One region of the Hypericibacter sp. genome, then DNA from elsewhere that is predicted to be linked to it. Evidence: predicted binding sites of a transcription regulator. Region 1 holds the regulator's gene; each other region holds the start of a gene.
What was found. The regulator PhoB, encoded in region 1, activates phosphate uptake and scavenging genes when phosphate is short. The targets are predictions, from matches to a motif close to TNTCATAAAACTGTCA.
Positions count from the first base shown of each region.

Region 2: a site for PhoB is predicted at 3,087-3,102, ahead of ACREE8_RS04160 (Na/Pi cotransporter family protein). Genes of this name have one in related genera too.
Region 3: a site for PhoB is predicted at 6,081-6,096, ahead of ACREE8_RS00675 (CHAD domain-containing protein). Genes of this name have one in related genera too.
Region 4: a site for PhoB is predicted at 5,692-5,707, ahead of ACREE8_RS00660 (RNA degradosome polyphosphate kinase). Genes of this name have one in related genera too.

Region 1 covers NZ_JBOHKS010000045.1:1,062-8,210, forward strand. The annotation lists gene pstC (phosphate ABC transporter permease subunit PstC) at 1-440, shown strand, start outside; gene pstA (phosphate ABC transporter permease PstA) at 433-1,737, shown strand; gene pstB (phosphate ABC transporter ATP-binding protein PstB) at 1,804-2,580, shown strand; gene phoU (phosphate signaling complex protein PhoU) at 2,628-3,356, shown strand; gene phoB (phosphate regulon transcriptional regulator PhoB) at 3,367-4,071, shown strand; gene ACREE8_RS03315 (hypothetical protein) at 4,343-4,834, shown strand; gene ACREE8_RS03320 (hypothetical protein) at 4,996-5,376, shown strand; gene ACREE8_RS03325 (hypothetical protein) at 5,546-5,956, shown strand; gene ACREE8_RS03330 (hypothetical protein) at 6,171-6,476, shown strand; gene ACREE8_RS03335 (hypothetical protein) at 6,707-7,149, shown strand, end outside.
Region 2 covers NZ_JBOHKS010000053.1:72,695-79,843, reverse strand. The annotation lists gene ACREE8_RS04165 (extracellular solute-binding protein) at 1-1,006, opposite strand, end outside; gene ACREE8_RS04160 (Na/Pi cotransporter family protein) at 1,244-2,905, opposite strand; gene ACREE8_RS04155 (alkaline phosphatase family protein) at 3,172-4,734, opposite strand; gene ACREE8_RS04150 (GcvT family protein) at 4,828-7,149, opposite strand, start outside.
Region 3 covers NZ_JBOHKS010000012.1:16,935-24,083, reverse strand. The annotation lists gene ndk (nucleoside-diphosphate kinase) at 1-373, shown strand, start outside; gene ACREE8_RS00710 (aa3-type cytochrome c oxidase subunit IV) at 472-597, opposite strand; gene purN (phosphoribosylglycinamide formyltransferase) at 713-1,363, opposite strand; gene purM (phosphoribosylformylglycinamidine cyclo-ligase) at 1,351-2,436, opposite strand; gene ACREE8_RS00695 (DUF2066 domain-containing protein) at 2,610-3,698, shown strand; gene ACREE8_RS00690 (CDP-alcohol phosphatidyltransferase family protein) at 3,712-4,263, shown strand; gene ACREE8_RS00685 (AI-2E family transporter) at 4,260-5,336, shown strand; gene ACREE8_RS00680 (HdaA/DnaA family protein) at 5,357-6,049, shown strand; gene ACREE8_RS00675 (CHAD domain-containing protein) at 6,193-7,149, shown strand, end outside.
Region 4 covers NZ_JBOHKS010000012.1:9,258-16,406, forward strand. The annotation lists gene ACREE8_RS00645 (hypothetical protein) at 1-511, opposite strand, end outside; gene ACREE8_RS00650 (hypothetical protein) at 821-1,615, opposite strand; gene ACREE8_RS00655 (Ppx/GppA family phosphatase) at 1,936-3,399, opposite strand; gene ACREE8_RS00660 (RNA degradosome polyphosphate kinase) at 3,456-5,657, opposite strand; gene ACREE8_RS00665 (SixA phosphatase family protein) at 5,768-6,319, shown strand; gene ACREE8_RS00670 (BLUF domain-containing protein) at 6,344-6,892, opposite strand; gene ACREE8_RS00675 (CHAD domain-containing protein) at 7,066-7,149, opposite strand, start outside.

The DNA.
Region 1 (7,149 bases):
CCGGCCTCGTCATGGGCATCATGATCGTGCCCTTCGTCTCCTCGCTCTCCGACGACGTGATGAACGCGGTGCCGCAGACCCTGCGCGACGGCTCGGCGGCCCTGGGCGCCACCAAGAACGAGACCATCCGGCAGGTCGTGATCCCGGCGGCCCTTCCCGGCATCGTCGGCGGCGTGCTGCTGGCCGTGTCGCGCGCCATCGGCGAGACCATGATCGTCGTGATGGCGGCCGGCCTCTCCGCGAACCTGACCGCCAACCCGCTCCAGGCCGTCACCACCGTGACCGTGCAGATCGCGACCCTCCTGGTCGGCGATCAGGAGTTCGACAGCCCCAAGACGCTCGCGGCCTTCGCGCTGGGCCTGATGCTGTTCTTCGTCACTCTTTCGCTCAACCTCGTGGCCCTCCACGTCGTCCGCAAATACCGGGAAAGATATGACTGAGATCACGGCCCCCGCCATGCCCGTCCGGCGTCCCGATCTCTCGCAAGCGCGCCTCAAGCGCCGCTATTCGGCCGAGCGGCGCTTCCGCCTCTATGGCATTCTCGCCGTGCTGGTCGCGACCGGCATGCTGGGGGCGCTGCTCGTCACCATCATCGGCAAGGGCTACAGCGCCTTCTATCGCACCGATGTCCGCCTCGAGGTGATGCTCGATCCTTCCGTGATCGATCCGGCGGGGACGAAAGATCCCGACGCGATCATGCAGGCCGACTACACCAAACTGCTGCGCGAGGGCCTGCGCCAGCTTTTCCCCGACGTCACCAGCCGCGAGGACAAGCGCGATCTGAACGCGCTCATCAGCTCCGGCGCCGACACCCAGATCCGCAAGATGGTCCAGGCCGATCCCTCGCTGATCGGCCAGACGGTCACGGTCTCGGTGCCGATCGGTCCCGACTTCGACATGCTGGCCAAGGGCTTCATCTCGCGCGATCTGCCGGAAAGCGCGCGCCGCGTCTCCGACAAGCAGATCGGCTGGTATGACACGTTGCGCCAGCAGGACCGGGTCGAGCATGGTTTCAATTGGAGCTTCTTCACCTCTGGTGACAGCCGCGAGCCCGAGCTCGCCGGCGTGGCCGGATCGGTGGTGGGCACCCTCCTCACCATGCTGGTGACCCTGTCGCTGGCCTTCCCGCTGGCGGTGGCGACCGCGGTCTATCTCGAGGAATTCGCGCCGAAGAACCGCTGGACCGACCTGATCGAGGTCAACATCAACAATCTGGCGGCGGTGCCCTCGATCGTGTTCGGCCTGCTCGGCCTCGCCGTCTATATCGGCTTCTTCGGCCTGCCCCGCTCGGCCCCCCTGGTCGGCGGCATGGTGCTGTCGCTGATGACCCTGCCGATCATCATCATCGCCACCCGCGCCGCGCTCAAGGCGGTGCCGCCCTCGATCCGCGAGGGCGGCTATGGCATCGGCGCCTCGCCGCTGCAGGTGGTGACGCATCACGTCGTGCCGCTGGCGATGCCCGGCATCCTGACCGGCACCATCATCGGCATGGCCCATGCGCTGGGCGAGACCGCGCCGCTCCTCATGATCGGCATGGTCGCCTTCATCGTCGGCGTGCCCCACGGCGTCACCGACGCGGCCACGGTGCTGCCGGTGCAGATCTATCTCTGGGCCGACAGCCCCGAGCGCGGCTTCGTCGAGAAGACGAGTGCGGCGATCATGGTGCTGCTGGTCTTCCTGGTGCTGATGAACGGCATTGCCGTCTATCTGCGCCGCCGCTTCGAACGTCGCTGGTAGGAAAGGGTCCGCTTCATGTCGATGGTGACGCTCGCAACCGCACCGGCTTCCGCCGCCGCGACCGGCATGCCCCTCAAGGGCCATGAGCCGATCAAGATCGCGGCCCGGGATGCCAACGTCTATTACGGCGACAAACATGCGTTGAAGCATGTCGAGCTCGACATCCGCCGCAACGAGGTGACGGCGCTGATCGGCCCCTCGGGCTGCGGCAAGTCGACCTTCCTGCGCTGCCTCAACCGCATGAACGACGTGATCGAGAATTGCCGGGTCACCGGCAAGATCACGCTCGACAACGAGGACATCTATGCGCGCGATCTCGACGTCGTCGTGCTGCGCGCGCGGGTCGGCATGGTGTTCCAAAAGCCCAACCCCTTCCCCAAGACGATCTTCGACAATGTGGCCTATGGCCCCCGCATCCACGGCATGGCGACCAACCGGCGCGAGCTGGAAGAGGTGGTGCAGACCAGCCTCGAGCGCGCCGGCCTCTTGAAGGAGGTCAAGGACCGCCTCAAGGATCCCGGCACCGGGCTTTCCGGCGGCCAGCAGCAGCGCCTCTGCATCGCGCGCGCGATCGCCGTCAGCCCCGAGGTGATCCTGATGGACGAGCCCTGCTCGGCGCTCGATCCGATCGCGACGGCCCGCATCGAGGAGCTGATCGACGAGCTCCGCCAGAACTTCACCATCGTGATCGTCACCCATTCCATGCAACAGGCCGCGCGCGTCAGCCAGCGCACGGCGTTCTTCCATCTGGGGGAGTTGGTGGAAACCGGCGATACGCCTCAGATCTTCACCAGCCCGAAGGATCAACGGACCCAGGGCTACATCACCGGCCGCTTCGGCTGATCCGAAGCGGCATCGAGACCGAACGACCCAAGGGAGCAGGACGCGACATGACCGCGGAACATATCGTCAAGTCCTTCGACGACGAGCTCAAGCTGCTGAACCGGACGATCGCCCAGATGGGCGGGCTGTCCGAGGTCCAGCTGCAGACGGCGACCGACGCGCTGATGCGCCGGGATGCCGAGCTCGCCGGGAAGGTGATCCAGGCCGACAAACGCATCGACGAATTGGAACATCAGATCGGCGAGATGGCCGTGCGGATGCTGGCCCTGCGCCAGCCCATGGCCTCCGATCTGCGCGAGGTGGTGGCCGCCCTCAAGATCTCGGCCGATCTGGAACGGATCGGCGACTACGCCACCAACATCGCCAAGCGCGCCATCGCCATCTCGCAGGCCCAGCCCGTGAGCACGCTGCAGGCGATTCCGCGCATGGGCCAGCTGGTGCAGAGCATCATCAAGGACGTTCTCGACGCCTATGTCGACAAGAACGCGGAGCGGGCGGTCGCCGCCTGGAGCCGCGATGAAGAAGTCGATTCGCTCTACAACAGTCTGTTTCGCGAGCTGTTGACCTACATGATGGAGGATCCGCGCAACATCGGCTCCTGCATCCACCTGATGTTCATCGCGAAGAACATCGAACGCATCGGTGACCATGCAACAAATATTGCGGAGACCGTCTATTTCCTCGTCCACGGTCGCGGGATCGAAATCGCCAGACCCAAAGGGGATGTCACAAGCTATGCAATCGCACCCACGCCCGGCGGACGCGCCGGCGCCTAGGCCGCAATCGATGCAGAAGCAGCAAGCCAAGCCGCTCGTCCTCGTGGTCGAGGACGAGGCGGCGCTCGTGACGCTGCTGCGCTACAATCTCGAGCGCGAAGGCTTCGAGGTGATCGAGGCCCGTGACGGCGAGGAGGCGCTTCTCCTCGCCAAGGAACGCCGGCCGGATCTGGTCCTTCTGGACTGGATGCTGCCGCTGGTGTCGGGCATCGAGGTCTGCCGGCAGCTCCGCCGCCTGCCCGAGACCCGGGCCGTGCCGGTGGTGATGCTGACGGCGCGCGGCGAGGAGGCCGACAAGGTTCGCGGCCTCGACAGCGGCGCCGACGATTATGTCACCAAGCCCTTCAGCCCCGGCGAGCTGATCGCCCGGCTGCGGGCGCTGCTCCGCCGCTCGCGGCCGGCGCTCGATGGCGACAATCTGCAATATGAGGACCTGATGATGGACCTCATCGCGCACCGGGTGCGTCGCAACGGACGCGACATCCATCTGGGGCCGACGGAGTTCCGCCTGCTGCGCCATCTGATGGAGCATCAGGGCCGCGTCTTCACCCGCGAGCAGCTGCTCGACGTGGTGTGGGGTCCCGACGTCTATGTCGAGCCGCGCACGGTCGATGTCCATATCCGGCGCCTGCGCAAGGCGATCAATGACGGGGCGGATTTCGATCTGATCCGCACCGTTCGCTCGGCCGGCTACTCGCTCGACCGCGAGCAATAGGTCCTGCGGCCATCGGAAGCAGCCAGGCTGCTTCCGATGGCGCACGGCCTGCCCTCTCCGATATCCCGCCTTCTCGTAACTCGAACGCGATCCATGGGGATTGGCGTTGCGGGTTCGCCAGCATGACATGTGTCAGCGCGCCTGACCGGTTCTAGCGGCTTTCTTAACCCTATCCCGGTTATCGCTGGGCGGAAGGATTGGCGCTCCGAGGACTGTGGAACAGCGGGTGCCGATCCACCCTGTCATTCACAGAGTCGCTCGGAGACATCTCATGCTCATTCCGGCACGTAAGCTGGCGCTGGCGGTCATTGCCTGCGCCTCGGGCTTGTTCCTGATCGCACCCGCCGCATCGGCGGACGAGGTCGGCGCTTTGTTCGAGGCCACCGGTCTCGCGAATGTCACGCCGCTCACGGATCAGTCCATGAGCCAGTTGCGGGGCGGCGGTTTCGAGACGGCTCTGTCCGGCCTGCTCTTCGGGCTCCTGGAGCAATCCGACAGCGCTTCGATGGCTGGCGCAGCGCCCAGCGGTGCGCACGGCGCTTTGGAAAGCTTCTTTCCGGCATTTCTCGACGAGCTGCCCGCCATCAACCTGGTTGTGGCGGAGCTCAATGATCAGCCGACCGTGATGCGGATCGGAACCGCGCCGCAATCGTTGGGTTGCGGAAACGGTTTAAGTTGCCCTGCGGGCATGTCGGTTTCGCTCTACGCCAACAACGCGGCGCCCGCGGGCAATATGGCCGTGAACCTCACCATCACGCACTGAGTGATCGGAAGCAGGACAGCCTTGCTTCCGATTGAGTGTGACGCTAACCGTGCTCTTCGTAACTTTTGATGCGGTCTCCGTACTGGATTGGCCGGAAGGCGGATGCTAGGCTTCTGCTTCATCCAATCATCCCAGGCCCAGTGTCACAACGGAGGCCTCACATGCTGCTCCCAGCACGCAAGCTGGCGTTCCTCGCCATTGCCCTTGCCGGCGGTTTGATCACCGCGTCGTCACATTCCCTCGCCGATGACTCTGCCCTCCGCCCCGACCGTATCGGCATCGCCGATGCGGTTCCCGTGGCCGATCAACAGATGGGCGAACTGCGCGGCACCGGTTTTCTCGGGAGTTTCACCGCAGCCCTTTCCGCGGCACTGGGCCACCTGCCGACGGCATCGCTCAACGGGCCCGGTGTGCTGTTCTTGAGCTGCAGCAACGGCATCAGCTGCGCGCCGGGGACGACCATCAAGATCTTCGGCAGCAACCAGATCACCCCCGGGTCGTCTGGACAGGTGACCGTGATCACGGCGGTGAATCCGCACTGAGCCGTTAGGGTGCGGGCGACGATTTGCCGGTGGAACAACGCTGCATTGGCGTTGGGTGGGTCCATCGATGATCAGGTTGCCGCAATCGAGAGATTCCCGAGCGACGCGGCGACTCGGTTACGAGTAACGGGCAGGAGCAGTTGTGTTCATCCTCATTTGGGAGGTTCCCATGTCGACACGGGCACACAAACTGGCTTTGGCCGCCGCCGCATTTGCGGGTGGCCTGCTTTCGATGATCTCGCTTGCAAATGCCGGCGACGCACGCCTCGACGCCGCCCGCATCGGCCCGATTGACGGCATCGCGCTCGATGACGGGCAGATGAGCGAGTTGCGTGGCACCGGCATATTCGGGAGCGCCTTCCAGGCGTTTCTGAACTCGCTGCCGCCGGGAAATACCGTCAAGGCACAGCTCAATGATCAGACGGGGTTTCGAACGAGCACAACGATGCCGGTGACGCTGAGTTGTGGCAACGGGATTACCTGCCCCGCCGGGATGACAGTCAATCTATCCGCCAATAACAATGCCCCTTCAGGCAGCGTGTCGGTGAACGTGACCAGGACCACGATCATCAACCACTGAGTGTTTGTTCTGGGCAGTGCCATGAAGCAGGAAGCTGCCTGAGACCGCCGCTGTGTCTCAACGTCAGGCAGCTCGTCAGGGTGACCTGCCGCGGATGTCGGATGCATCCCTGAGACCGCGTCTAACAGCCAAGTGAAGGGACTGCCGTCCGACGGACGGCAGGATTTTTGTCTGTTTCCAGGCTGTCATGCTGACCTTTATACGGGAGGGTCCCATGCTTACACGAGCACACAAGCTGGCTTTCGCCGCCGGCGCCTTTGCGGGCGGCTTGTTGTCAGCCATCTCTCTTGGAAATGCGGGCGATACGACCCTCACTGCCGACCGCATGGGGGCGATCGACGGCATTGCGCTCAATGACGCACAGTTGAACGAGCTTCGCGGCGCGGGCGTCTCCGGGAGCGACCTCGCGGGGACGATCGTAAATCCCGTCGTGATCACGCGTCACATCAATATCACGATCGTGCATCACTTCAGTTTTACGATCACCCGCAACATCGTCATCGGGACTCCGAATCCTTAGAGTGAACGGAATGCTGCTCCAGGCGGTCGACGATCTGCGAGCTGCTCCTGATGTGCCTTGCCGACATTGGCACGGGATCCTCCATGTTGATCCCGGTGGAGCATCACGGAAATTTAATCGCCGTTGCAACTTTTGATGGGGTCTCCGTTCTGGATCGGCGGCGAGGTGCGGTGATATGGTCCCCGCTCACCCGATTTCCCTCAGGCCCGGTGTCGCAACGGAGGCCTTCCATGCTGGTTTCAGCGGGCAAGCTGGCGTTTCTCGGCCTTGCCGGCGTTTTGACTTTTTCATCATTCCCATGCTTCGCCGGCGACGCTGTCCTCAGCGCCGATCGCATCGGTCTTGGCGACGCGGTCGCCTTGAACGATCGCGAGATGGGCGATCTGCGCGGCACGGGCTTTCTCGGGGCCCTGACGCAAGGACTGCTCGGGACCCTGACTCCCACGGCCAGGACCGCACTCGCCAACGGCAGCCAGAGCACGCTCAACGCGCTGACCGGCTTCATCCCCACGCTGCTGAGCGTGCTGCCCCCGGGCAACACCGTCTCGGCGCAGATCGGCACCGGGCCGCCCGTGACCCAGAACGGGACCGGGCCGCAGTCGCTCGGTTGCGGGAACGGAATCACCTGCGGTCCCGGGACCTCGGTCTCGCTCTCGAGCAGCAACAATCCCGC
Region 2 (7,149 bases), on a different contig from region 1:
TGGCGACGACTTCCTCGGGCGGATAGATGGCGGGGTTCTCGAGGTCTTCCTTGGCGATATAAGCCTGAGCCGCCTTGTCGGCGGTCGCATATTTGATTGTGTTCGCGATCTCGGCATTCACCTGCGCATCGAGCAGATGATTGAGGAAGGCATGGGCGTTGTCCGGATGGGGTGCGCCGGTCGGGATGCAGACATTGTCCGTCCACACCATGGTGCCCTCGTCCGGCACGCTGTAGGCGAGATCCTGGTCCTCGGCCATGACCGAGATGATGTCGCCGTTCCATTCCATGACCAGGTCGCATTCGCCGGAGAGCAGCATGTCCTGGCCGCTGTCGGGGGCGAAGGCCTTGATGTTCGGCTTCTGCTTGATCAGCAGTTCCTTCGCTTTCTGGACCTCGGCTTCGTTGGTCGTGTTCATGCTGTAGCCAAGATATTTGAGGGCGATGCCCAGCACCGCACGCGCATCGGCCAGCAGCGCGATCTTGCCGGCATGGCTCGAATCGTCGAACAGCGCTTTCCAGCTCTTCGGCTCCTGGACTTTCGACTTGCGATAGCCGATGCCGATCGTGCCCCACATGTAGGGCACGCCATATTTCAGGCCCGGATTGAAGGCGGGATCGGAAAACTGCTTGGCGGGATTGATGTTCACCATGTTCGGGATCTTGGCGTGATCGAGCGCCATCAGCATGTTGAGCTTGACCATCGTCTCGATCATGTAATCGGACGGGAAGATCACGTCATAGCCCGGATTGCCGGCCTTCAGCTTGGCGAACAGCTCCTCGTTGTTGGCATAGAGATCGTACTGGACCGCGATACCGGTCTTGTCGGTGAAGGTCTGCAACGTCGTCTGGCCGATATAGGTGTCCCAGTTATAGACGTTCAGTTTCTTCGCCTCTTCCGCCCACCCCTTCTTCGCAAAGGTGCCAAGGCTGACGCCGACGGCAGCAGCGCCGGTGCCGGCAAGGAAATTACGACGCGAGAAACGGGGTGTCGAAAAGCGGTTCATGATGGGATGCCTCCTCCTGTCTGTTCATTCGCCGAGACCGGGCCGGCCCCGAGGGTCCGTTCGGACTTTCTCTTCTTCTGCCGGCAGGCCCTTGATTCGACCGCGCGAGGTCCGCATCGGCGAACCGTTCGATCACGCACGCTCCTACCATAGAAAGGCGGTGCAACGCGATCAACCCACTTGGGAGCGCCGAAACCGGCACACGCGGCGGTCGCGGGTCTCTACGGGATTGAAAAATCAGGAGACTTTGGCGGGGTTGCCGATCTCGCCGTCCTGCTTGCGCAATCGACTCTGCGTCAACTCTCCGGTCGCTTCCAGGATCGGATAGGCGACCGATGTGAGATGCGAGTTGATGCGTTTCAGGTCGCGCAGGATGTCGAGATGCAGGCTCGATGTCTCGATGCTCTCGGTCTTGCCGCTGCGCAGCCGGCCATAATGGCCTTCCGACGCCGCCCATTCCATCTCGCGAAACGCCACTTTTTCCTGGAGGAGACGGCGCGCGAGCTTCACATCGTTCGAGATGAACACGTTGAGGGCAAGCTTGAGATTGTTCTCGACGCGGGCATGCATGTTGCAGATCTCGGCGAAGCCCTCGGCCGAGAAATGCAGCTTGTTCTTGATCTTCTTGGCCGCGAGCTCCATCAGGTTCTTGTCGATGATGTCGCCGATATGCTCGAGGTTGGTGGTGAAGGTGATGACGTCGATCGAGCGCTTCTGGTCGCCCTTGTCGACCGCATCGCGGCCCATCTCGGTCAGGTAGAGCTTGATGGCGTGGTGCAGCTTGTCGACATCGTCGTCGAGCGCTTCCACCTCGCGCAGCAGCTTGCGGTCGTCATTGCGAAACACCTCGAGGGTCTGGCGCAGCATCTTCTCGATGATGTCGCCCATCCGCAGGGTCTCGCGCGCGGCATTGGCGATGGCGACCGCCGGCGAATCGAGTGCCGCGATGTCGAGATAATGGGGCTTGCCGGTCTCCTCGCCGCGCGGCCGCTCGGGCAGCAGCTTGGTGCAGAGGCTCGCCACCAGCCCGATCAGGGGCAGGAACAGGATCGCGATCGCGAGATTGAAGGCGGTATGGAAGTCCGCGACCTGCCGCCAGGGCTCCGGCTCGATCCGCGCGACCCAGGGCGTGATCCAGGGCAGCAGCGGAAGGGCGATCACCACGCCGGTCAGGCGGAAGATCAGATTGGCGAGCGGCACGCGCCGGGCTTCGGGTCCCGAGGTCGCCGTCCCGATCAGCGGCATCAGGGTCGAGCCGAGATTGGCGCCCAGGATCAAGGCGAGGGCCAGCGGCAATTGGATCAAGCCGCCGCCGACGAAGGCGATCACCAGCAGGACCACGGCCAGGCTCGAGGTCGAGAGGACGGTCAGCACGACGGCCATCAGCGCCGCCAGGAGCGGTTCGTCGCCCAGCGCCTCGAATACTTCGAGCAGGATGCCGGAGCTGCGCACGGGCTCGGCCGCCATGGCGATGAGCCGCAGGGAGAGCAGCATCAGCCCCAGTCCCACGATGGTCCGCCCGATATCCTTCAGCCGGGTGCCACGGCTCATGGTGAAGACCACGACCCCAGCCAGGATCATCAGCGGCGCCAGCCCATGGGGCAGAAGGGACACGATCTGGGCGACGACAGTCGAGCCGACATCGGCCCCCAACATCACCGCCAGGGCCGAGGCGGTCCCCATCAACCCATGGGAGGCGAAGGACGCGGTCAGCAGCCCGGTCGCGGTGGCGCTTTGCAGCAGGATCGTGATCCCGAGCCCGGCGGCGAAGGCGGCGAACCGGTTGCGCAGGCTGCGGCCCAGCCGCCGGCGCAGATCACCGCCGAAGGCACGCATGACGCCGGTGCGAACCATTCGCAGGCCCCAGACCAGCAGCGCCGCCGCACCCAGCAGATTCACGAGAAAGTCGGTGCCGTTGATGCTGGCCTCCTTGATTGGCCTGCGAGCGCTGTTTCGACCTCGGGCGAGGCCGGCGGCGGAAGGGCGGCGCTGTCGAGGCGCCGCCCCCTGGATCATCGCGGCGGCCGGCACTGGCCGGAGTCGATGCCCGTCGGAGCGCTATCGAACGGCATAACGCCGCTGTCACACAAATGCAATATGCACGCCCGGATGGGAGCCCAACTACGCCGGCGCGGCTGGAATCGGTCCGCTTGCGACGAGGCGCTTTACCGCCTGCGTGGGGGCAGCTCGGCCATGCCGGTCTCGGTGACGAACATGCGGCTCATCACATGCTCCGCATGCTCCATGCGCCAGGAGAGCATCTTCTGGGCGCAGGCCAGCATTTCGCCGGCAAAGGCCGGATCGCCCGCCAGGTTCTTCTGCTCGAAGGGATCCTTTTCCAGGTCGAACAGCAGCGGCGGCAAGGCCGCGAAATGCACATATTTGAAGCGCCGGCCGCGCAGGACGGCCAGGCTGCACTGGTCGCTCGAGATATTGAAGGTCGATTCCGGGATCTGGTGCACGATGTCCTGGAAGTCGAACTCGTAATGGGCCTCCTCGCGCCAGCGCGCGGGCGCCTCGCCCTCGATCAGCGGCAGCAGGGACCGGCCGTCGCATTGATGCGGGATATCGCGCCCGAGCCATTCCAGGATCGTCGGCATGAGGTCGACCGCCTCGGTGAAGCGGTCGATCTGCTGCCCGCGGGTGCCGTCGGCGAGGCGGCGCGGATCGCGGATGATGAGCGGGATGTTGTAGGCCTGATCGAAATAGCCCGACTTGCCCCACATCCAGTGATCGCCCAGCATCTCGGCGTGATCGCAGGTGAAGATCACCAGCGTATGCCGGTCTTCACCGGTCGCCTTGAGATGGGCCATGAGGCGCCCGATCTGATCGTCGACCTGGGTCATCATGCCGTAATAGATCGCGCGCAGCTGGCGGACCTCGGACTCGTCGATCTCCAGGAGGTCGTTCGGATAATGCTCGTCGAACGCTCCCTTCTCGCGCAGGCTCGCGAGCGCGAGCTTGAGGAAGGGATGCTGCTTCGCCTCTGCCTCGGCGCTGGCTGCGCGTACGGCCATGGGCAGCGTCGCGGGATCGTAGAGCGCGTTATAGGGTTCGGGCGCGATGATCGGCGGGTGCGGGCGCAGGAATACGGCATGGGCGAACCAGGGTTCGTCGCTGCGCACCGACAGCCAGCGCAGGACCGCGTTCGCCAGGAAGGTCGTCTCGCTGTCTTCGGCCGAGAACAATGTCGGCGCGAAGGAATGGCCGCGTCCCGGCGGCGTCACGAAATCCGCCTTCGGCTTATAGACGTCCCAGCGATCCCGGAACTGATAGCCCTTGGCCTTCAGATCGGCGATCCAAGGCGCCATATGGTCGGGCAGTTGCAGCCCGACCGTCATGCCGGGGAGCACGCCCTCATAGGTCTTCAGGACCGGATCGTCCGGCGCGTAGCGGCGTGGATCGGGGCTGGTGTCGGTGTAACCGAACAGGGTCGGGTCATAGCCCGCCTTTCGCACCTCCAACGCGATATTGGTGTGGCGGCTGTCGAGCGGCGTGCCGTTGCGACCGGAGCGGTGATTCATCAGATACATGCCGGTCAGCATGCTGGTCCGCGACGGCCCGCAGGGGGAAGCTTGCGCGTAATGGCGGCGGAACAGCACACCCTCGCGCGCCAGCGCATCGAGGTGCGGGGTCTTGACGACCGGATGACCGACGGCGGAGAGGCATTCGGCGCGCCACTGGTCGGCGCTGATGAAAAGCACCTTGCGGATCGGCAGGTCGGACATGCGGGATCTGACTTCTCGTTCTTCCAGGCAGGAGCGGTCCGCCCGGTCAGGTGTTCACGGATGGGCGCAAGCCTAGCTTATCGGCAGCGGGCGTCACGCCTTGATTCGTGACATGGACGGATCGTAAAGCGCGTCGAGATGGATCTGCGCCGGCACGCGCTCGGCCGCGACCTCCAGCTCGTAGCGTCCCGACTTCAGCCAATCGGTCGGCACCCCTTCGGGATTGCGCACATAGCCATAGCCGATGTTCCGGCTGACCGTGTAGCCCCAGCCGGCGCTGGTCAGCCAGCCAACCTGCTTGCCGTCGCGGAAGATGGTTTCGCGGCCCAGCAGCACGATGGCCGGGTTCTCGACGCTGAATCCGGCCAGCCGCTTCTTGAGCGGGCCCAAGGCTTGCTTGGCCAGGGCCTCGCGACCGAGGAAGGGCGTGTTCTGCTTGAGCTTCACGGCCCAGCCGAGGCCGGCCTCGAGCGGCGTATGGTCAGGCCCGATGTCCGACCCCCAGGCGCGATAGCCCTTTTCGAGCCGCAGCGATTCGATCGCGCGATAGCCGGTATTGACGATGCCATGCGGCTGACCCGCCGCCATGACCGCGTCATAGACGGCGCCGGCGCATTCGACCGGGAAATGCAGCTCCCAGCCGAGCTCGCCGACATAGGTGACGCGCAGGGCTCTGACCGGGGTGCCCGCGATCATGACGGTCTGCCAGCTGCCGAAGGGAAAGGCGGCGTTGGAGGAATCGGCGCCCGACGCGGCGCTCAGCGTGTCGCGCGAGCGCGGGCCCATGACCGACAGCACGGCGAAGGCGGAGGTTACATCGATCAGCCGGGCATCCAGCCCCTGCGGGATGGCCCGTTCGATCCAGGAGAAGTCGTGGGTCGCGAAGCCGGTCCCGGTGATGATGTAGTAGCTCTCTTCGGTCAGGCGAGTCACGGTCACGTCGCATTCGATGCCGCCCTGGCGGTTCAGCATCTGCGTATAGATCAGCCGTCCCGGCGCCTTGGCGACATCGTTGGCGCAGATCCAGCTCATGGCCAGCTCCGCGTCGCGGCCGATCATCATGAACTTCGCGAAAGAGGTTTGGTCGAAGACGCCGACGCGCTCGCGCACCGCCTGATGCTCGGCGCCCACATGATCGAACCAGTTCTGGCGCTCATAGCTGTAGATGTCCTTGGGCTCGACGCCGTCGGGCGCGAACCAGTTGGGGCGCTCCCAGCCGAGCTTCGATCCGAAGCAGGCGCCTTGCGCCTTCAGCCGCTCATAGAGCGGCGAGACCCGCACGGGCCGCGCGCTCTCCAGCTCCTCATGCGGCCAGGCCATGCTGTAGTGATGGGCATAGGCCTCGAGCGTGCGCGTCAGCACCCATTGCGGATCCTGATGCACGCTGCCGAAGCGGCGGATATCGACGGGCCAGAGATCCATCGGCGACTCGCCGGCCGCGACCCACTCGGCCAGCGCCTTGCCGGCGCCACCGCCCGACGCGATGCCGAAGGCGTTGAAGCCCGCACCGACATAGAAGTTCTTCAGCTCCGGCGCCTCGCCCAGGATGAAGTTGCCGTCGGGCGTGAAGGATTCGGGGCCGTTGATGAGCTGCTTGATGCCGGCGGTCTCGAGCGCCGGGATGCGGCCCAGCAGGCGCCCCATCATCGGCTCGAAATGATCCCAGTCGGAGTCCAGCAGCGAGAAATGGAATCCCTCGGGAATGCCCTTGAGCGCCCAGGCGATCGGGTTGGGCTCATAGCCGCCCACCACCAGCCCGCCGACCTCTTCCTTGCCATAGATGAGACGATCGGGATCGCGCAGGGTGGGAAGATTGCGCGGCACGCCGTCGATCGGCTCGGTCACCAGATATTGATGCTGGACCGACTGCAGCGCGACATTGACGCCGCAGAGCTTGCCGACCTCGCGCGCCCATTGCCCGGCGCAATTGACGACCACGTCGGCCGTGATGGCGCCTTGCGCGGTGACGACGCCCGTCACGCGGCCCTGCTTCGTGGTGATCGCGGTGACGCGGCAATCCTCGATGATGGTGACGCCGCCGGCACGAGCACCCTTCGCCAGCGCCTGGGTGATGTCGGCGGGATTGGCCTGGCCGTCGGTCGGCAGGAAGGCGGCGCCCACCACATCGTCGACCCGCATCGGCGGCCACAGCTTCTGCGCCTCGGAGGGCGTCAGCACTTCCATGGCGAGACCGAAGCTGTGCGCGGTGGTGGCCTGGCGCTTGATCTCGGTCAGGCGCTCGGGATTGCAGGCGAGGCGCAACCCGCCATTCATCTTCCAGCCGGTCGACAGGCCGGTTTCCGCCTCGAGCTTGCGATAAAGTTCGACCGAGTTCTTCAGGAGCTGCGTGATGTTGGCCGAGGTGCGGAGCTGGCCCACGAGGCCCGCCGCATGCCAGGTCGAGCCGCTGGTGAG
Region 3 (7,149 bases), on a different contig from region 1:
CAATCTGACGGGCAAGATCAATGCCAAATTCGAGGAAGCGGGCCTGCGCATCATCGCGCAGAAGCGCACCCGCCTGTCGCGCGCCCAGGCCGAGGGCTTCTACGCTGTCCATAAGGCCCGGCCCTTCTTCAATGACCTTTGCACCTTCATGACCAGCGGCCCGGTCGTGCTCCAGGTGCTGGAAGGCGAGAACGCGATCGCGCGCAACCGCGAGATCATGGGCGCCACCAACCCGGCCAATGCCGCGCCCGGCACGATCCGCAAGGAGTTCGCGGAATCGATCGAGGCCAATTCGGTGCATGGCTCGGACGCGCCCGAGACGGCGCGGGAAGAAATCGCCTATTTCTTCAGCGGCATCGAAATCGTCGGCTGACGGCCGACGCCGGGTTTTCCCGGCGGGAACGACGAAGGGCGGCGGCCTCGATCACCGAGGCCGCCGCCCTTTTGCATTTCAGCGTCGCGCTGCCGGATTTAAAGCAGCGTCAGTCCCATCAGCCCCAGCGCCACGGCAATCAGCACCGCGGCGATGGTGCTGAATTTGACGAAGCCCTTATAGGCCTGCTGATGGTCATGGAGCATCTGATCGTCTTGAGCCATCGCGCGCGAGATCCTCTATCGGTGTCTTTCGGGTGCCGGTCCGCCAAGGAGCCGACAGCGGGCGCCCTTATTTAGACCAGCGGCCCCCGGCTCGGCAACCGCGGCGGCAAGCCCGTCAATCGGCCGGATTCATCATGATTCCGGCAGGAACATCCCGGCCGTCGAGGATGGCTTTTTCGCCATCCAGCCTGACACGGCCCGTGGCGACCAGCCGCAGGGCCAGCGGATAGGCGCGATGCTCGGCGGTCAGCACCCGCGCCGCCAGGCTGTCGGGCGTGTCATCGGATGCCACCGGAACCGCGGCCTGCAGGATGATGGGACCGGTATCGAGCTCGGGACGCACATAGTGAACCGTGCAGCCCGCCAGCTTGACGCCGTCGGCCAAGGCCCGGGCATGGGTGTCGAGGCCGCGATAGGCCGGCAGCAGCGAGGGATGGATATTGATCATGCGGTTATGCCAGGCGGCGATGAAGCCGTCCGTCAGGATCCGCATGAAGCCGGCGAGGCAGACCAGTTCCACGCCGGCGGACCTGAGCTGGCGGTCGAGCTCGGCATCGAAGCCGGCGCGATCGGCATAGGCCTTGCGATCGATGACGGCGGTCGGAATCCCGGCCGCGGTCGCCCGCGCCAGACCGCCGGCATCGGCCTTGTTCGACAGCACCAGAACGATCCGGGCGTTGGTGGCGGGATCGCGGCCGGCTTCGATCAGCGCCTGCAGATTGCTGCCGCGCCCGGAGATGAGGACGCCGACCTTCAGCGCCGCCATGCGCTGTCCATGTTGAGGACGCGGGCACCCGCTTCGCCGGCGCGCCGTTCGGTGATCCTTCCGATCCGATGCACGGTCTCGCCGGCTGCCGCGAGTGCGGCCTGCGCCGCATCGGCATGATCCGCCGCCGCGACCACCACCATGCCGATGCCGCAATTGAAGGTCCGCGCCATCTCCTCGGCGGCGACGTTGCCCTGGCGCATCAGCCAGCCGAACACGGGCGGCAGCGTCCAGCGCGCCGCGTCGATCTCGACCGCGAGATGGTCGGGCACCACGCGGGGTGGATTCTCGATCAGACCGCCGCCGGTGATATGGGCAAGCGCCTTGATATGACCGGCGCGGATCGGCGGCAGGCCGCTCTTCACATAGATACGCGTGGGCTCCAGAAGGGCTGTCGCCAGATCGCGGTCCGGCGCGAAGGGCGCCTTCTCGTCATAGCGCAGGCCGCTGCGCTCGACGATGCGGCGCACCAGCGAATAACCGTTCGAATGGACGCCGCTCGAGGCGAGGCCCAGCACGATGTCGCCGGCGGCGACAGTATCGCCCGTCAGTTGCTGTCCGCGCTCCACGGCGCCGACCGCGAAGCCCGCCAGGTCGTAGTCGCCATGCGCATACATGCCCGGCATCTCGGCCGTCTCGCCGCCCACGAGTGCGCAGCCGGCGATGCGGCAGCCCTCGGCGATGCCGGCGATGATGCTGTGCCCGGCCGCGACCTCGAGCTTGCCGGTCGCGTAATAGTCGAGGAACAGGAGTGGCTCCGCGCCCTGCACCACGAGATCGTTGACGCACATCGCGACGAGGTCGATCCCGATCCGGTCATGCCGCCCGGTCGCGATCGCGATCTTGAGTTTGGTGCCGACGCCGTCGGTGGTGGCGACCAGGATCGGGTCCTTGAATCCGGCCGCGCGCAGATCGAAGAAGGCGCCGAAGCCGCCGAGGCCGGCATCGCTGCCCGAGCGTGCGGTGGATTTGGCCAGCGGCTTGATCGCATCGACCAGGGCATTGCCGGCATCGATATCCACGCCCGCGTCGCGGTAAGTCTGGCCGCTTTCGGGCTGATTCGGGCTGTTTATGGCGTCCTCCGCATCGACTAAGCTATAACCCGAGGCCGCCCCAGAACGGCGCGGGAACAAACGGCGCGGGAACAATAGTGAATAGCCACAGGTTTGCAATGGCGCAAGGTCGGGCGGCCCGGAGCCGCGAAGGGTGGCTGTGGCAGGCGGCAGCGCTGGGGATACTCCTCCTGTTGTTGGGTTTTTCGGCTCCGGTCCAGGCTGCCGGCGTCGGCCCTTCCTCCTATACGGTGGGCGACGTCGATGTCGATGTCACCGCCGGCAGCGCCAATGCGGCCCGGGAAGCGGCCATCGTTCTCGGCCAGCGAATCGCCTACGACAAGCTCATGGCGCAACTGGCCGATCCGCAGCAGGCGGCGTCGTTGCCGCGGCTGACGGACGCCGACATCTCCGATCTCGTCAGCGACTTCGAGGTCGAATCGGAAAAGGCCTCGGCGGTTCGCTATATCGGCAAGCTGAGCTTCCGCTTCCGAGGCGATTCGGTCCGAGCGCTGCTCGAGCAGCGCGGCGTGCATTATGCCGTCATGCCGACAGCGCCGATCCTGATCCTGCCGGTGCTCCAGGCGGAAGGCCAGACTCTGCTGTGGGACCCGCAGAACGCCTGGTTGAGCGCCTGGGCCGCCGATGCCGGCGGCAACACGCTGGTGCCGATCGTGGTGCCGTCCGGCGACGAGCTCGATGCCGGCATGATCGATGCGCCGGCCGCGCTGGCGGGCGACACGGCCAAGCTCGCGACCCTGGCGCAGCGTCATGGTGCCAGCCAGTCGCTGGTCGTGGTCGCCAAGCTCAATGCCGACGCGACCAGCGATACGCGTCGCGTCGATATCGCCGGCTATCGCTACGGTCTCGCGGGCCTGGTGGACAGCTTCACCGATCAGGTCAGCGTGACGGGTACGGCGCTGGATCAGCTTTATACGGCGGCCGTCCAACAGGCCGAGACGCGGCTGCAGGATTCGCTGCGCAAGGAGAACCTGGTCGTCTCCGGCGCGGAGCAGCATCTCGCCGTTACCGTTCCCATCGACAGCTACGCCGCCTGGATCGACATCCGGCGCCGGCTGGCCGGCGTGCCGATCCTGAAGCGGGCGGACATTCAAACCCTGACGACGAAATCGGCCGCGCTCGACCTGGTCTATGTCGGCGACGAGACGCAGCTCATGAGCGCGCTGAACGAGCGCCGCTTGAGCCTGGCCACCAACGGCGATCAGCGCCTGTTGGTTTCGACAGCGGCGGCACCCGCCGCCAGCAGCTCGACGACGCCCTGAAAGCGCCGCCGGGTTGACCGCGCTCCTTCCCAACCTCATCACCCTCGGGCGCCTGTTGGCGGTGCCGCTGGCGGTCTGGCTGATGCTGACCGATCGCTTGGCGGCCGCCTTCTGGCTGTTCCTGGTGGCCGGCATCTCGGACGCCATCGACGGCTATCTCGCGCGCCGCCTGAACGCCCGCAGCGAGATCGGCGCCTATCTCGATCCGCTCGCCGACAAATGCCTGCTGGTGAGCTCCTACGTGACCCTCGGCCATGAGGGACATATCGACGTCTGGCTCGTGATCCTGGTGGTGTTCCGCGATGTGATCATCATCGGCGGCGCCATCCTCTATCACACGCTGACGCAGTCGCTCACCATGCAGCCCCTCCTGATCAGCAAGCTCAACACCGTGCTGCAGATCGCCCTGATCGGCGTGGTGCTGGCGGAGCTGGGCCTCGGCATCGGCTCCGCCGAGATCACGCGGTGGCTGAGCTACGCGGTGGCGGCCAGCACGCTGGCCTCGGGCGCAGCCTATGTAACGGTGTGGGGCCGGCGAGCCTTGGCGCGGGGAGGGCGGTCGTGAAGATCGAGCACCAGCTGCGCTTCTGGATCATCGGGCTGGTGCTTCTGATCGTGGCCCTGTTCTTCCTGCGCAGCATCCTCCTGCCCTTCGTCGCCGGCATGGCCATCGCCTATTTCCTCGACCCGCTCTGCGACCGGATCGAGAAGATGGGCTGCTCGCGCACCTGGGCGACCACCATCGTGACGGCGCTGTTCCTGCTGGCGGTTCTGGCATTGGCGGCGGTCCTGCTGCCGCCCTTGGAGGCGCAGCTGGTCGACTTCTTCGGTCAGTTGCCCACCTACATCCAGGCCGTCACCGCGAAGCTCGGGCCGCTGCTGAAGGCGCTGCGCTCGCATCTGCCGGCCTCGGCCGCGCCCAGCATGAGCGACGTCACCGGCTATCTCGGACGGATCGCCGGCTGGGGCGCGGATTCATTGGGGACCATTCTCAGCGGCGGCTTCGCGCTCGCCAATCTGGTGTCGTTGATCTTCATCACGCCGATCGTGACCTTCTATCTGCTGCGCGACTGGGACAAGATCACAATGAAGCTCGATCTCTGGTTGCCGCGCGATCATGCCGACGAGATTCGCGGGCAGCTGCACGAGATCGACCGCACCTTGGCCGGCTTCGCGCGCGGCCAGGCGACGGTGTGCTTGTGCCTGGCGCTCTATTACGGGCTGGGCCTCAGTCTCATCGGACTCGATTTCGGGTTGGCGCTGGGCCTCATCGCCGGCGTGCTCTCCTTCATTCCGTTCGTCGGCAGCTTCCTCGCGCTCGCCGGCTCGGTCGCGCTGGCGCTGGCGCAATTCGGGACCTGGCAGGGGGTGGCCATGGTGGTCGGCGTCTGCGCCGTGGGGCAGGTGATCGAGGGTTACGTTCTGACGCCGAAGCTGGTGGGCGATCGGGTGAGGTTGCACCCCGTCTGGGTGATCTTCGCCTTGCTCGCGGGCGGGTCCCTGTTCGGTTTCGTCGGCCTGCTGCTGGCGGTGCCGGTCGCGGCCGTCTGCGGCGTGCTCGCGCGCTACAGCCTCAGCCACTATCTTGGCAGCCGGATCTATCGGGGCGACACACCGCCGCTCGATAGCGGCAATTGATCCGCGTCCGGTCGGCTCCCTTGTCGCAGATCCCTTTCCCCTTCGACCATGCGCCGTCGCTCGCGGCCGCCGATTTCGTGATCGCGTCCTGTAACGAAGGGGCGGCTGCCTGGGTCGCGCTCTGGCCCGATTGGCCGGCGCCGGCCTTGACGATTCATGGACCGGCGGAATCCGGCAAGACGCATCTGGGCCGCATCTGGGCGGAACAGGCGCAGGCCCGGGCGGTGCCAGCGGCGGCGCTCGCAGATATCGACCGGATTCCGGAACTGGCCGAAGGCCGGATGGCACTCCTGGTCGACGATGTCGATCTGGAGCTCGATGCGGATCGCGAGCGCGGGCTCTTCCATCTCTACAATCTGCTGGCGGAACGGCGCGGGCATCTCATGTTGCTGGCGACCCAGCCGCCGGCACGCTGGTCTCTGACCCTGGCCGACCTGCGCTCGCGCCTCTCGGCGGCACCGGCGGTCGCGATCGGCGCACCCGATGAAGGATTGCTGGACGCGATCCTGGCCAAGCTTTTCACGGACCGTCAATTGTCGGTCAGCCCCGAGCTTCGCCACTACATCCTGATGCGGATCGAACGCTCCTTTGCCGCGGCCGGAGCCATGGTCGCGGCGCTTGATCGCGCCACCCTGGCGGCAGGCCGCGGCGTCACGCCCGGCCTGGCGCGCAGCGTCCTGGAGGAACTTGGCCGCCCGTCCGATGGTTTCTGAAGGTACGGACAGGAAAGCGGAATTTAGTGGGCGACATAAAACTGACCCTAAAATGACTCGAAAGAGTAACTTTTCTGTCGGGTGCCGGGCCGGTAATTGAGTGCCGGTCCAAGTCCTGAAGTGGCGAGCGATTCTGGAGACCTATGGCGGAGGAGATCGAACTGAAACTGGCGCTGGCCCCCGATCTGGTCGGGGCGTTGCGCCGGGATCCCACGCTCAAGGCCCAGGCGCTCAAGCAACCCGTCACCCGGCGCCTTTTCAGCATCTATTACGACACCCCCGATCTGCGCCTGTCTCAGGCGGGCATGGCCCTGCGGGTGCGCCAGATCGGCAAGCGGTTCATCCAGACCTTGAAAGTCGCTGGCGCCGAGGGTGGCGGCCTGCAACAGCATGCCGAGTTCGAGCAGACGGTTCCCTCGGCGCAGCCCGATCTGTCGCAGATCGCCGATCCGGCGATGCAACGGTTCCTGAAGAAACAGAAGATTGCCCATCGGCTGGTTCCGGTTTTCAGCACCGACATCAAACGGCGGACTTGGCTCCTGGGTGTCGGCGGCGCCGAGATCGAGGTGGCACTGGACGAAGGTGAGATCCAGAGCGGCCCCCATCGCATGCCGCTCACCGAGTTGGAGCTCGAGCTCAAGCTGGGGGCCAAAGAAGCGCTCTATGATCTCGCGATCGACTTGGCTGGCCGCCGGCCCTTTCGGATCGAGTGGCGGACCAAGGCGGCGCGTGGCTACCAGCTCTTCGTCGGCGCCGAGCCCGAGGCGCGCCGTGGCAGTTCCATCACGATCGAGCGGGACGCAACGGCAAAATCGGCCTTCGGCGACATCGCGCGGGCCTGTCTGGCGCAATTCGGCGCCAATGAAGTCACGGCCGAACGCGGCGAGGATCCTGAGGGCGTGCATCAGGCACGGGTGGCTTTGCGCCGCATGCGCGCCCTGGTGACGGCCTATCGCCATCTGATGAGCGACGAGGTTCATGGCTGGCTGTCGGGCGAGCTGCGCTGGCTGCAGCAGGAATTGAGCCCCGCCCGCGATTGGGACGTGTTCACCGGCTACACCTTGCCGCCGATCCTGAAGCGGCTGCCCGATGAGCTGGCG
Region 4 (7,149 bases), on a different contig from region 1:
AGATTAATCCCAATCTCTTGGCATAATCGAACGTCGCGGGTTTCCGATCGTTACCCTTGAAATGCAGCAGGCGCGGCGGCACACAGCCAAACGCCTCACCGGGAAGAAATCCATAGATACTCTCAGGTAGGACGGTAAATCGATATCGGCCAGAGTTGACAACATTCCGGATTGCTTCTTGGTCACCGTACCAACGGTGGAATTTTGGGTGTAGAGCGTTGAGGTTGGCCAGACAGTCCGCCCAAAACAATCCATCGGCCGAAATGGTCGCGCAAGCGACATAAGGATACACCTGTCCAAAGGTCTTATCGCCATGCTCCGAAAAATCCATGCCTCTGAACTCAGGATTAATCAGGATCGATAGACCGTATTCCCGGCCGCAAACCGCGACATCGCAACCAGCGAGAATCGTGACCGGGCCCAGCGATTGCACGCACAACATATCCGCATCGACATAAATTGCGGGATCTCGCCGGTTCAATGCGGCGAAGTTTCCCAAGCGAAACGTCATCAGTTTTTTCGGATCACCGCAAATCGGCTGACCGCGTCGACACCATCGATGGCCAATGTATCGTGATCCGTGCATTGGATAATCTCGGCATCTTTGTGAAATGCACGAATCGAGCGGACGAGCAGGTCCGGGAACTGCCATTAGGCGCCAATATGCAGAAAAACAAATGCCGCACTCATAGCGATTTCCAGCGGACCAGAATTACTGGTGAGCGGGAAAGGCGAGCTCTCACTATCCCGATAATATCCCCGACCTCGCTACGGTGGCTCCAATCGGCGGAAGCGTTGTTGCCGGAGTTCAGCGTCAGGGTCATGACCGATCCGATCTTTCCGGCGGCGAATCCGCACGATATTCCTCGAACCAGCGATCGTCTTCCTCATACCCATAGGAGCGTAGAATGGAAAACAGCGCTGGGCATGCCAGGAATTGCTGCCGAATCCGTTCACGGTGCTGCGGCGCGCGCCACCCATCGATGCTGGTCGGATCCAGCGGCCGCTTGCCGTTCAAGGCGACCTGCAACTGATCCGGAATGTCATGCTCAAAGAATTGGGCGAATCTACCCGAATACTCGAACCCAACCTGACGTCCCAAAGCCCGCTGCACCTCGTCGCTCCGCTGGACCAGATCTTCATACTTCAACACGATCGGCATCGGCCGCGCGATGGCCAGAACGTGGGAGATGGCCTGATGGATCGCGAGAACTCCCGGATTGACGGGCTTCACTATCTGATCCTTGAAGAAATACTGGTGGTCGAAGCCGACGAAATAGTCGTCGGGAACCATCTTATGACGCGAGGTTATGACTGCTCGCACATCTCGGATCATGATGATGAAATGGAGCCTCTTGCCGAGACGATTGCTGCGCACGATCTCGTCGTATTTGAGAATGTCCAGTGGCCGCTTCGTGATGTAGCTGGCGGGCGTTTCGCCGATAACACTGGTAGCCGTGCATTCACGATCGATGAACTCGAAATTGGTCACCGTGGTGCGCAGCATGTTGTAGAAGAGGGTTGTGCCGCTCCGAGAGTGACCGCAGACAACCACATGCGCTGGTATTCGCCGAACCGGGGCAAGGGCGGAATCGCGATTCTGCGGTTGACTCATCCTGCGCTGAAACCCTGTTACGATTCCACGTCGTTACCAGCTCAATACAAGATAGGCCACCCGCGGGTGTCAATATCCGTTCTCGCAGCCGGCGACACCGCAACGCCTCACTGCCGACTGCGATCAGCCCTTGTTCCTCTGCAAATGAAATTCGTTGAGAGATTGCGGCGGCAATGAACCGTGCTCGGCGTAACCGCCGGCCGTGATCGCGGGGTATCGCCGCAGGCCAATGCCACTGCTGTCCCTGCCCAGTCGGTCGACAGCATGCACGCCCCCGCGGCACGCTGTCCTCCTGCCGTGGAGCGTCCACATCGAGTGCGCTACCCCGCCCGTCGATTGGTCAGGGTCGCGGTGCCGATCGGCAGGTCGAGCGCGCGGCCGAGCGCTTCGAGGCGGCGCTGCACCGCCTCGCCGAACATCGCTTCCTCGCCCTTCGGCAGATTGAGCGTGAGACGCGAGCCCGAGCGCACCAGCGCGGTCCTGTCCAGCAAGGCCGGCGCCGCGGCCAGCGAATAGGCCAGGCGCAAGCCCAGCCCCAGCAGATCCGCATCGCGGCGGGCCTGGTCGCTCAGCAGGCGCAACATCGATTCCATGCCGGGCAGATCGCCCTCGAAGCCATAGCGCTGCGCGATGGCGACGGCGGCGAAGACGCGTTCGTGATGATCGAGCCCGCCGATCGGCAGGCGCAGGATCCGCATGAAGGCCTGCTCGGCGCGATAGTCGGGATGCTCGCGCCAGGCGATATCCGAGATCTCGCAGATGGCGAGCCGCAGCCGGGCGGCGGCCGGCGATTCCTTCGCCTCGAACAGCGGCGTCAGCCAGGCCTTGAGCCGCGCACCCTGCGAGCTGAACCGGCCTTCGAGCAGGGCCAGGTCGCGGGCGGCCTCGAACAGCGGATCCTTGCGCTGTTCGGCCGGCGAGAGCCGGTCGAAGATCAAGCCTTCGCGCAAGCCATAGGCCGAGAAGTTCACCCGCTCGGGCCGCGCCAGGCGCAGCACCCGCTCCAGCACCAGGGCTGCCAACGGCAGGCTGTCGAGGCGCCGGCGCGGTACGCCGCGGATGCTGGCGAGCGAACGGCGCCCGAGCCGGCTGATCACGCGCGCCAGCTCCTCGGCCGCGCGCCGGCTGATGGTGTAGGCATGGATCACATGCAGCGGGTAATGGACCTGCTCCATATGGATGCGCGCGAGCGTCCGCCAGGCGCCGCCGACGGGATAGAAATCGCCGCCCTTGGATTCCTCGAGCCAGTCGAGCTTTTCCAGATGCTGGTCGACGGCCTTGCGCGCCTTGTCGCGATCGCCATCGGCGATGTCCATGAGCCGCAAGGGGCCGATCGGCAAGGTGACATGCCGGCCGGGCTCGCCGCGGGTCAGGCGCACCAGCTCGAGGCTGCCGCCGCCCAGATCGCCCATGACGCCGGAGGTCTCCGGCATGCCCGACGCGACCCCCAGCGCCGAAAGCCGGGCTTCCTCCTCGCCGGAGATGATGCGGATCTTGCGCTGGCAGCGGCGCTCCGCCTCCTGCACGAAGGCCTCGCCGTTCTCGGCATCGCGCACGGCGGCCGTGGCCACCATGTCGAGATTGCCGACCTCCATGCCCTCGGCCAATCGGACGAAGCGCTCCAGATTGGAGATCGCCATGGCGACGCCGTTCTTGTTGAGCTCGCCCGAGGCTTCGAGGCCGCGGCCCAGCCCGCAGAGGACTTTCTCGTTGAACAGCGGCCAGGGGGCTCGGCTCAGGCGGTCGAAGACCACCAGACGGATGGAGTTGGAACCGATATCCACCACACCGATTCGTGGTGACCGCGATTTCCCCGCTCCGCTTTCCGCCATGCCGCTCGTCACGCCTTTTTGAGCTCGAGGGACGGGGCCTTGCGCTTCATCGCACTGCCGCGACCGGACAAGCTCGGGTTGGTCATGAAGTAGGTGTGAGCGCTGAACGCATCGGGGCCCGCCGGAACCCGACTATAACGTCCGTCCGCGCCGAGAATCCAGCTTTGCGCCTCGTCCTTGAGATTGGCGACCATGATCTGGTCGAGCACCTGCTGATGCACGGTCGGATTCTCGATCGGCACCAGCGCCTCGAGACGCCAGTCGAGATTACGAGGCATCCAATCCGCCGAGGAGACGAACACCTTGGCGCTGCGCGAGGGCAGCCGCACGCCGTTACCGAAGCACATGATGCGCGAATGCTCGAGGAAACGGCCGATGATGCTCTTGACCTGGATATTCTCGGAAAGACCGGGCACGCCGGGCCGCAGGCAGCAGATGCCGCGCACCACGAGACGGATCTGGACTCCGGCTTGCGAGGCGCGGCAGAGCGCGTCGATCAGGCCGGGGTCGACCAGCGCATTCATCTTGGCCCAGATGCCGCCGGGCCGACCCGCCTTCACATGTTCGATCTCTTCCTCGATCAGATGCATCAGGGTCGAGCGCAGCGAGATCGGCGCGATCGCGATCTTCTCGAGCTTCTCCGGCTTGGCGTAGCCGGTCATGTAATTGAAGGTCCGCGCCGCGTCATGGCAGAGCGCGGGATCGCAGGTGAAGAAGCTGAGGTCGGTATAGACCTTGGCCGTGATCGGATGATAGTTGCCGGTGCCGAAATGCACATAGCCGCGCAGGCTGGTGCCTTCGCGCCGGATCACCATCGAGATCTTGGCGTGGGTCTTGAGCTGCATGAAGCCGAACACGACCTGCACGCCCGCCCGCTCCAGGTCGCGCGCCCAGCGGATATTGGCTTCCTCGTCGAAGCGCGCCTTGAGCTCGACCAGCGCCGTCACCGACTTGCCGGCCTCCGCCGCCTCGATCAGCGCCTTCACGATCGGCGAATCGTCGGAGGTCCGATAGAGCGTCTGCTTGATCGCGACCACATTGGGATCGCGCGCGGCCTGGCGCAGGAACTGCACCACCACATCGAAGCTCTCGAACGGATGATGGACGACGATGTCCTTCTGCCGGATCGCCGCGAAGCAGTCGCCGCCCATCTCGCGGATGCGCTCAGGGAACCGCGCGTGATAGGGCGGAAACTTCAGGTCGGGCCGGTCATCCACGATCAGCTTGGAGCTGGAGGCCAGGCCCAGGATGCCGTCGAGGACGAAGACGTCGCCGGGCGAAACCCCCAGCTCATCGATCACGAAGGCGCGCAGATCCTCGGGCATCGCCGAATTGATTTTCAGCCGAATGACGTTGCCGCGCCGGCGGCGCTTGAGCGCGCTCTCGAACAGGCGGACCAGATCCTCGGCCTCTTCCTCGATCTCCATCTCGCTGTCGCGGATCATGCGGAAATAGCCGAGGCCCGCGACTTTGAATCCGGGGAAGAGCCGGTCGAGATAGAGGCCGACCAGCTCCTCGAGCGGCAGGAAGCGGATATTGGCGCCGGGCAGGCGCACGAAGCGCGGCAATTGCGACGGCAGCGGCAAGAGCGCCCGCAAGGAATTGCCGGTCGGTGTAAGGCCCTCGAGATCCAGCACCAGGGCGAAGCCCAGATTCGGGATGAAGGGGAACGGATGGGCCGGATCGATCGCCATCGGCGTCAGCACCGGGAAGATCTGGTCGAGGAAATAGGCGTCGAGCCATTGCCTCTCGTCGGCCGTCAATTCCGGCGCATCGATCACCGCGATGCCGGCCTGGCGCAAGGCCTGACGCAGGCTGCGCCAGCAGGCCTGCTGGTTATGCATCAGCTCGCTCGACTGCTGATTGATCGCGACCAGCTGCTGGGCCGGCGTCATCCCGTCCTGGCTCGGCGTCGACACGCCGGCGGCGACCTGCCCTTTGAGACCCGCCACGCGGACCATGTAGAACTCATCCAGATTGTTCGCGGAGATCGACAGGAACCGCAGCCGCTCCAAAAGCGGATGGCGCGGGTTCTGCGCTTCCTCGAGCACGCGCTCATTGAAGGCGAGCCAGGAGAGCTCGCGATTGATGAAACGCGTCTCGCTGGCGACGTTGGCAACGGCGCGTTCGGTTAGCTGAGAATCATCCACGGGGGGTATGCCCTGCTTGGAAAGGTGACGGCCGGACAGCCAGCCTCGCATGGCGGCCATGGGAATCCGGCGATCAATTGCAATCTTAGCTGGGCTTCATGAAAATGTCATGACAACGAGGCATCTTGTGCCGCGATAAAGAGTGCCTAAATTCAAGGAGATAGACGGCGATGGCCAAGCCTGCCCCGCGCTCCCGCCAAGGCACGATGAAACGGCTTTATCTCCTCAGACACACCAAATCCAGCTGGAAAGAGGACGATCTCTCGGACCATGAGCGCCCCTTGGCGCCCCGGGGCCGCCGGGCGGCCCCGCCGATCGGCGTCTATCTGCGCGACCACGCGATCCTGCCCGACCTGGTCCTGGCCTCGTCCGCGCGCCGGACCCGCGAGACCTGGGAGCTGGTCAGCCTGATGCTCCCCAAGCCACCGCGGGTCGTCTATGAGGACAAGCTCTATCTGGCGAACGCGGACGAGCTGCTGGTCCGGTTGCGCCAAGCGGGTGACGAGGCCGATTCCGTGCTGATCGTCGGCCATAACCCCGGACTGCAGGAGCTGGCCGAGCGCCTGTTCGGCGACGGCGATGCGGCGGGGCTGGCGAAACTGCGCGGCAAGTTCCCGACGGGCGGGCTGGCGCTTTATCAGTTCGATATCGACCGCTGGGAAGAGCTGCTGCCGGGCATCGGCCGGTTGACCGATTTCGTGGTGCCGCGCGACCTGGTGTGACGTCTGGCGGGGAGACCGTCTCCGTCAGCGATTCTGGTCGCAGAAGCGGCGCAGAAGCCCCACCGCGAGACCGTCCCTGCCGACCAGCGCCTTGGCGATGGCGTCGTCGCGGGCGAGATCGACAGCACCGGCCGCCACGAGGTCCGCCGGACGGCAGCGTCGGAAGCCCATCGACCAGTCGGTGAAATCGCGCATGCCGACCCGGCGATCGACGATGCGCTGGACATGCCAGTGACGCTTGTCGGCGCGGATGCGGTCCATCAAGGAGGCGATGACAGCCGGAGGCCCTTCCAGCGCCTGAATGAAATTGCCGCCGACATAGAGCAGCATGCCGGTGATGCCGCGCGCGCCGTTATGGATGCGCGCGCGCGTCAGCAGCCGCTCGAGCTCGGCCTCGCTCCAATTGACGCGCGAGGCGCTGACATAGACGAGCTGATGCAGCGGCTGCGTCTCGGCCACGACCTCGACTGGCGCGATCGATGAGACCGAGCCCAAGCCCAGATCGTTGGCCGCCTCGTCGTTGGCGGCCTCGAATCTGAAGAAGCTGTCGATTGAAGACGGCACGATTGGCATGACCGGCGCTTCCGGGGAGGAACAGGGTCTGGGAAGAGGTCGCCCGGTCCCTATCCAATGCACCGGGACGGTCTGCTTCCGCGGCGCCATTCTCGGCCGGGATGATGAAGGAAAAGTTCAGCCCGGCGCCCGCGCCGATGCGACCCGGCGACGCATCTTGGGAGAAAACGGCGTCAGACCGCGTCTTCATCGAGTGCGCGAGGCTTGCCCCAGAAGGGATTAGCCTCGGAGAATTCCTTCCAGACCCCGGCGAAACC